DNA from 2 places in the Terribacillus sp. DMT04 genome. Region 2 is predicted to be linked to the other one. Evidence: riboswitches for the same ligand, from Rfam matches in the RefSeq annotation. Region 2 holds a riboswitch; the other holds the start of a gene.

Region 1 (3,414 bases), 1.6 Mb from region 2:
GAATCGATGATGAATAATAAAGCAGCGCCAAAAGCGGCAGTCAGTATGCCGGCAATAGCATTGAAGATTAAATCTACACCTTGGTAAGCAAAAGAGAATAAAGCATTTCCCGAAGGAAGCTCTTCTTTTTTCAAGACCATCGGCAAAGCTTTTACCTCTGTCGGGTAAGCAAAAGCGTCGATGCAAGTTAGTATCGGCATGAGAATGAGAACGAGAGTGACCGATAGGAAATCAAACCAAGCAGCAAGCGGAATCAGCAGAACAAGGACAGCTTGGAGCGCCTGGGTCCACAGCAGGGTCGCGCGTATCGGCCATCGGTCGACGAGCGGACCAATTAAGAATTGCAGCACATTCGGAATTTGTGTCAGAAATCCGGCCAGCCCTGTGTAAAAAGCACTGCCGCTCAGTTCATAGACAAGCCACATGGCAGCAATAAAGTAGATGCTGTCACCAATGTTCGTGACAATTCGACCAGAGAAAAGCAAACCATAGTTTCGTTGTTTCAAGATAGCGTGCATACCTCTTACTCCTCCCCGTTTAAATCTACCTGATCAAATGACGGTTCATCAATTTCAAATCCAAAGGCAGAAAAGTAATAAAGTTTCCCATTTGGGTCTTTTTCGGCTGCATCGCTTTTTTGACGAAGCTCTTGCATCAAATCAAATAAACCTTGCGTGAACGCTTTAAAATCCGCTTCTGTAGCACTAATTTCCCAAATACTGCCGATTGCTTCCCAATCTTTTGGGTCAGTAGATCCAGCAGCTTTAGCAAAAGCAGATTCGGGAGCACTTAGTATCGCTGTTTTCGTTTTATTCGCCATTTGCACAAATAGCTGCCGCGTCGATTCACTCAATGCTTCTGCGTACGGAAGCAAATCTTCTGACGGATAAAACCCTCTGGCTGTCGCTCGATAAAATTTCTGCATAATGCCATTTTTCTCCTCGGTGCGAATAACCTCTATTAAGCTATTTTTCTCTAGTTCTTTCAAGTGGTAATGGATTTTTGGCCGGCTGATTTCAAGCAGGGCAGCAAGCTGCTGCCCGGTATAAGAGGTTTCTACCAGTTTCATAATAATCTCTGCTCGCAGCGGGTCACTAATTGCTTTTAGCTGTTCGTAAGTGGTTAATGCCAATACTTGTTTCATCGGTACACTCCTCTGTAAACAATTTTTAAACGGTCAACTTTATTTTACAGACTCAGTTTACTGATCTTTCCAGATAGAGTCAATATAATTTTCAGATAATTTTCTCTCTGTACAACACGATAAAGAATATGTTAATGTTGTAAGCAATCGAATAGGTTTTCTCTTGGGGCAGGGTGAAATTCCCGACCGGCGGTGATAGGCAGCTTAGCTGTCTTCAGTCCGTGACCCGTTATTATAACGGTGGATTTGGTGAGATTCCAAAGCCGACAGTATAGTCTGGATGGGAAAGAGGAAACGGCGTGCTATCCACATGCCAACATGAGCTTTGTCACATGACAATAGCTTGTTTTCGCTATAATTTTTAAAGCCAAGGCCCCAGAAGCAGTTATTCTGGGGCTTTTTATGTTAGCTAGTATGGTTAATTGGTGTAAGTGAAATGTCTGCTCTTGCCGAAACTATAACAGAGACCACTTATACCCGTACCACCCCCAATAAACCGTCACATTGCCCCGAGACGGTCAAATTCCCATTCGTAGTGACTTATAAATTGGTTTGCCCCTAGTCGGATAAGCAGAAACGAGGAGGAGAATCTGTGTTTACTGGAATCATTCAAGAAGTAGGCAGTATGATTGCTGTGGAAAAACAAGAAGAGGCGATGCAGCTTACGATTGCCAGTGAGAAGCTCACCAAAGATATGCATATTGGCGACAGTATTTCTGTTAACGGTGTGTGCCTCACCGTCACAGCGTTTACCCCGCATAGCTTTCAAGTGGATGTGATGCCCGAAACATTTCGGTCCAGCACGCTGTCCGGTTTGCACAGCTCTGATGCAGTTAATCTGGAGCCCGCGCTGCAGCCTGCAGGCAGAATGGGCGGTCATTTTGTAAGCGGACATGTAGATACAAACGGAATGATTACCAACATTCGCGAAGAAGCAAACGCCCGTTATATCAACATTTCAGTAGGCGAAGGTCTCCAATATTTAATGACAAAAGGATCTATTTCGGTAGATGGTGTGTCCTTAACAGTTTTTGAGGTAGGAGAAGACAATTTTACGATTTCTCTAATTCCCGAGACAAGGCAAGCGACGATTTTAGGAGATAAGCAGGTTGGTGATCATGTGAATCTTGAGTTTGATCAGCTTGCCAAGTATATGGAGCGGCTGCTGAATCATCAGAAAACAGCAGAGCCTGCAGGGATTTCGAGAGAGACTTTGGAACAGAATGGATTTTTAGATTGAGGAGGGCTGCATGGTGAAAACGACCATCGAGCATGCATTGGAATATTTGAAAAGCGGAAAGCCGATTATCGTCACCGATGATGAGAAGCGAGAGAATGAGGGGGATTTGCTCGCATTGGCAGCATACGCCACGCCGGAGACAGTTAATTTCATGGCTTCTGTCGGAAAAGGTCTGATCTGTGCGCCTATTTCCCGGGAAATTGCTGAAAGGTTGGATTTGCCCCCGATGGTAAATGCCAATACAGATCCGCATGGGACAGCATTTACAGTAAGTGTCGATCACAAGGATTCCACAACAGGTATTAGTGCATTTGAACGCGCGCATACAATTGCAAAGCTTGCGGATAACACGAGTAAACCGGCAGATTTCCAGCGACCTGGTCATATCTTTCCGCTTATCGCGAAAACAAACGGCGTTCTGGAGCGACCAGGACATACAGAAGCAGCAGTTGATTTAGCAAAACTAGCAGGAACAGCAGAAGCTGGCTATATTTGCGAGATTATGAAAGAAGATGGCTCTATGGCTCGTATGCCTGATTTAGAAAAGCTAGCAGCTGTGCATAAACTGCCGTTAATCACGATTGAAGATTTAATTGCGTATCGCCAGGGAAATAAAACAAAGGTTTTATAACAGAAAATTTATCGAACAATAAAGGAGCATTCAAATGGTAAACACAATTGAAGGAAATGTAGTAGGTTCAGATTTAAAGATTGGTATTGTTGTAGGCAGATTCAATGAATTTATCACAAGCAAACTGTTAAGCGGTGCTATTGATACATTAAAGCGTCATGGTGTAGACGAAGCGAAAGTAGACGTAGCCTGGGTGCCGGGTGCATTTGAGATTCCGCTAGTAGCAGATAAACTTGCTGGAACTGGAAAATACGACGCAGTTATTACATTAGGTACAGTTATTAAAGGCTCGACACCTCACTTTGATTACGTCAGCAATGAAGTCGCAAAGGGTGTAGCAGGCGCAGCAAATAAAGCGGGCATTCCAATTATCTTTGGTGTGCTAACGACAAACACGAT
Region 2 (3,414 bases):
TGCACATGCGAGTTATCGAAGCAAATCCAGAGCAAGTGATCATGGAAATGCCAGTTGGCCCGCATAATCGGCAGCCGATGGGCTACTTACATGGCGGGGCAAGTGTCGCATTAGCTGAAACAGCAGCAAGCATCGGCGGAAATCTGCACGCAGATTCAGCCAGGCAGGCTGTCTTCGGCTTAGAGATTAATGCGAATCATATTCGCAGCGTCCGATCAGGTATCGTGACAGCTGTCGCCACCCCGATTCATATCGGTAAAACGACAATGATTTGGCAAATTAACATCTCGGATGAGAACAGCGACCTGCTCTCTATCGCACGCTGCACGCTAGCTGTAAAAACGAAACGGCAGTAAAGGAGATGGAAAAGTAATGGATAAAAATAAATTGGAAAATTATCGCGAGCAATTGCTTACTATGAAGGAAGAAGCAGAAGGACAAATTGAGGGCAACGACAGTTATAACAGCGCGAAAGAATTCCCAGATGATTCAATCGGTGAAATGTCCACCGTTGCAAACCACCCTGGCGACCTTGGCACAGAGCTGCATGACCGAGAAACAGCACAAACATTAAAAGAGTCCGCTCGTGAACGCTTACGCGATATTGAGGATGCATTGGATCGGATTGAAGAAGGCACATATGGCGTAAGTGAAAAATCCGGCAAGCCGATTCCAGAAGAACGTTTGCAGGCAGAACCGACAGCACGTTTACTAGTCGAAGAACAAGCTGAAGAAGAAGCAAGAAGAGCTTAAAAAAATAAGCATAAGAAAAGGCACCCTCGCAGGGTGCCTTTGTTAATTGCGGCGTGTAAAGCCATGTGGCCACATCCACACGTGTCTAAGACGTGCTTTACCGACTTATGCAATTCAGCTCATCGCTAGACTATTGTAGCACGGACAAGTAGCCTTTGCAACAACTATTTCATCTAATAAAAAAGCTCCCCATCGGGAGCTTTTTTATGCTGCTGCAGAACCAGAACGTTTCCGCTTCGCGAACCATGGTTTCAGTTTTGCAAATAGCGGGACAAACACAATTGCAATAATGATACCTTTAATAAGGTTGAATGGAACAATACCAGCAGTGACTGCTAGCCATTTCGCTTCTGGACTCATGGATGGATAACCTGCGAACATGATATAAAGCGGTAACACGACAAAATAATTCAGTAATCCCATTCCGATTGCCATCACCACCGTACCCGTTGCGAGACCGGAAACGAGCGTACGTTTGCTCGCTTTAAATGTATGATAGAAATATGCAACCGGCAAGACAAACATCATACCTGCCAGAAAGTTAGCTACAACACCTACAGGATCACCCGCTCCTGTAAAGATCAGATATAATAAGTTCTTAATTGCTTCGACTGCAACACCGGCCATTGGTGAAAACAGCAGTGCAGCTAGTAATACCGGCACTTCACTAAAGTCAATCTTCAAATAAGCAGGCAGCATGGGAAGCGGAAAATTGAGCAGCATGAGCACCATGCTAATCGCTCCCATCAGAGCAATTGTAATTGTTTTTGTTAAATTGGATGAACGCATAGTCGTTCTCCTCCTTCATCATATTCATCGATTCTAACTCTTGATGAAGGGGAAGCAGCTTATCTACGTTAAAAAGCCCCGGAGCATAATGCTCTGGGGCTTGGAATATACGCAAATAAGCGGAAGACGTTTCACATACGGAACCCGTACGGAAAGCAAGGATAGCCAAATTGGCATCCCTCTTCTGCTTCGTATCTTCTCCCATCCAGACTTTCACTGTCGGTTCCGGACTTGCACCGGATCAGCCGCAGAACAATTGCCCTGCGGGTCACGGACTTCAGCAGATATTCTGCTGTCACCGTCGGTCGGGAATTACACCCTGCCCCGAAGATAGAATCGATATGGATTTATTATTTTATTATACCTGCTTTCCGCAGATTTGCAACCCCTTTGCTTACAAGTCTAATGGGTTCAGACTTTCTTCACCAGAGAGATTTGTCAGGAATTTTACCAACAAGTCAATTTCCTGCTGAATGACATGCAGGCTGACCGTTTCAACTGGTGAATGCATATAGCGTAAAGGAAGCGAAACAAGTGCGGTTGAAACGCCTTTTCCTGCATAACGCATCTTATCCGCATCCGTGCCTGTATGACGAGGTGTTAATTCATATTGAAGCGGAATAGCCAACTCTTTGGCAGCTTGCTCGAGCAGCTGGTTCGCTTTTCGATTAATAGGTGCTCCCTTAGCCAGAACTGGACCGCCATCCAAGCTGACATCAACAACCTTCCTTTTGTTCACGCCAGGGTGATCCGTTGCAAATGTTACATCACAAGCAATGGCAAGGTCAGGCTGAATACCTGCAGCTGCAAAATAAGCACCTCCCATATTCGTTTCTTCATTCACCGTACTCACCGCATAGACGCCAACATTCACTTTTTCTTCTTTCAGTCTGCGCATTACTTCACCAACAATAAAAGAGCCGGTGCGGTTATCGAGTCCGCGTCCTGTCAGATAGCGATCCATGAGGACAGATGGCTGGCGCTGATACACAATCAAATCACCTACTTGTACATATTGCTCGATTTCTTGCTTAGAAACTGCTCCGCAATCAATATACAAATCTGGAAGCTCAAAATCTCCTTTTACACCGCCAAGATGCATGGCATTTACACCAACAACACCAGGAATGGTCTTGTTATAGCCCAGAACTTGCACGGTCATTCCCAATGCTGATTTAGCGTTAAATCTCCCCATCTCGTCAATACGCAAAAATCCATTATCGTCAATGCCAGTCACAACCATCGCGATTTCATCACAATGACCTGCAAGCAGCACTTTAAAGTCTGCTTCCGGATTCATTACTGCAATGGCATTTCCTGATACATCCGTGCGCATGTCATCTGCGAAAGGCGCGTATTCATTTATCCATTTTTTCTGTATCTCCATCTCATAGCTGGATGGCGACGCTGTACGTAGTAATTCCATTAGAAAATCTTGATTATCTAGCTGCATATCTATCCGCCTTTTTTATGTAGTCTGCTTACACTGTAGCATAAGCGAAGCTTATTTGTTTAGTTTAGCCGACTCCTCGGGTAAACTAAACAGCAGAAAGGATGAGAAATATGACGACATTAAATGAATGGTTTGATAAAGGAATAAGCATTGATGCGTACTTGGACGCGATGCAAACACATAAAGAAAATGCAATGCACATTTATGATCACTATGAACTGCCAGCAGATACGGACTTCTTCAACATACTTCGCACGCAAAAACTGCGGGCGATCATACTAACGGAAGACTGGTGCGGTGATGCAATGCTGAACTTACCGATTTTCTACCATATCGCCCAAGCTGGCGCAATTGAAGTCAGCATTCTCTATCGTGATCAAAATCTGGAATTGATGGATCAGTACTTGACGAATGGAAAA

Evidence for each region. Region 2 has a riboswitch for FMN ahead of KS242_RS12210 (ECF transporter S component). Riboswitches for the same ligand answer to the same signal wherever they lie in the genome.
Region 1: linked by a shared signal. The riboswitch ahead of ribE (riboflavin synthase) and the one ahead of KS242_RS12210 (ECF transporter S component) in region 2 are both predicted to bind FMN.

Annotation. Positions count from the first base shown of each region.
Region 1 covers NZ_CP077639.1:498,093-501,506, forward strand. Annotated here, with positions in the region: gene KS242_RS02720 (MFS transporter) at 1-518, opposite strand, end outside; gene KS242_RS02725 (ArsR/SmtB family transcription factor) at 524-1,144, opposite strand; FMN riboswitch at 1,300-1,440, shown strand; gene ribE (riboflavin synthase) at 1,737-2,384, shown strand; partial or broken gene ribB (3,4-dihydroxy-2-butanone-4-phosphate synthase) at 2,395-3,009, shown strand; gene ribE (6,7-dimethyl-8-ribityllumazine synthase) at 3,050-3,414, shown strand, end outside.
Region 2 covers NZ_CP077639.1:2,311,003-2,314,416, forward strand. Annotated here, with positions in the region: gene KS242_RS12200 (hotdog fold thioesterase) at 1-356, shown strand, start outside; gene KS242_RS12205 (TraR/DksA C4-type zinc finger protein) at 373-753, shown strand; gene KS242_RS12210 (ECF transporter S component) at 958-1,542, opposite strand; FMN riboswitch at 1,732-1,878, opposite strand; gene KS242_RS12215 (M20/M25/M40 family metallo-hydrolase) at 1,937-2,995, opposite strand; gene KS242_RS12220 (thioredoxin family protein) at 3,106-3,414, shown strand, end outside.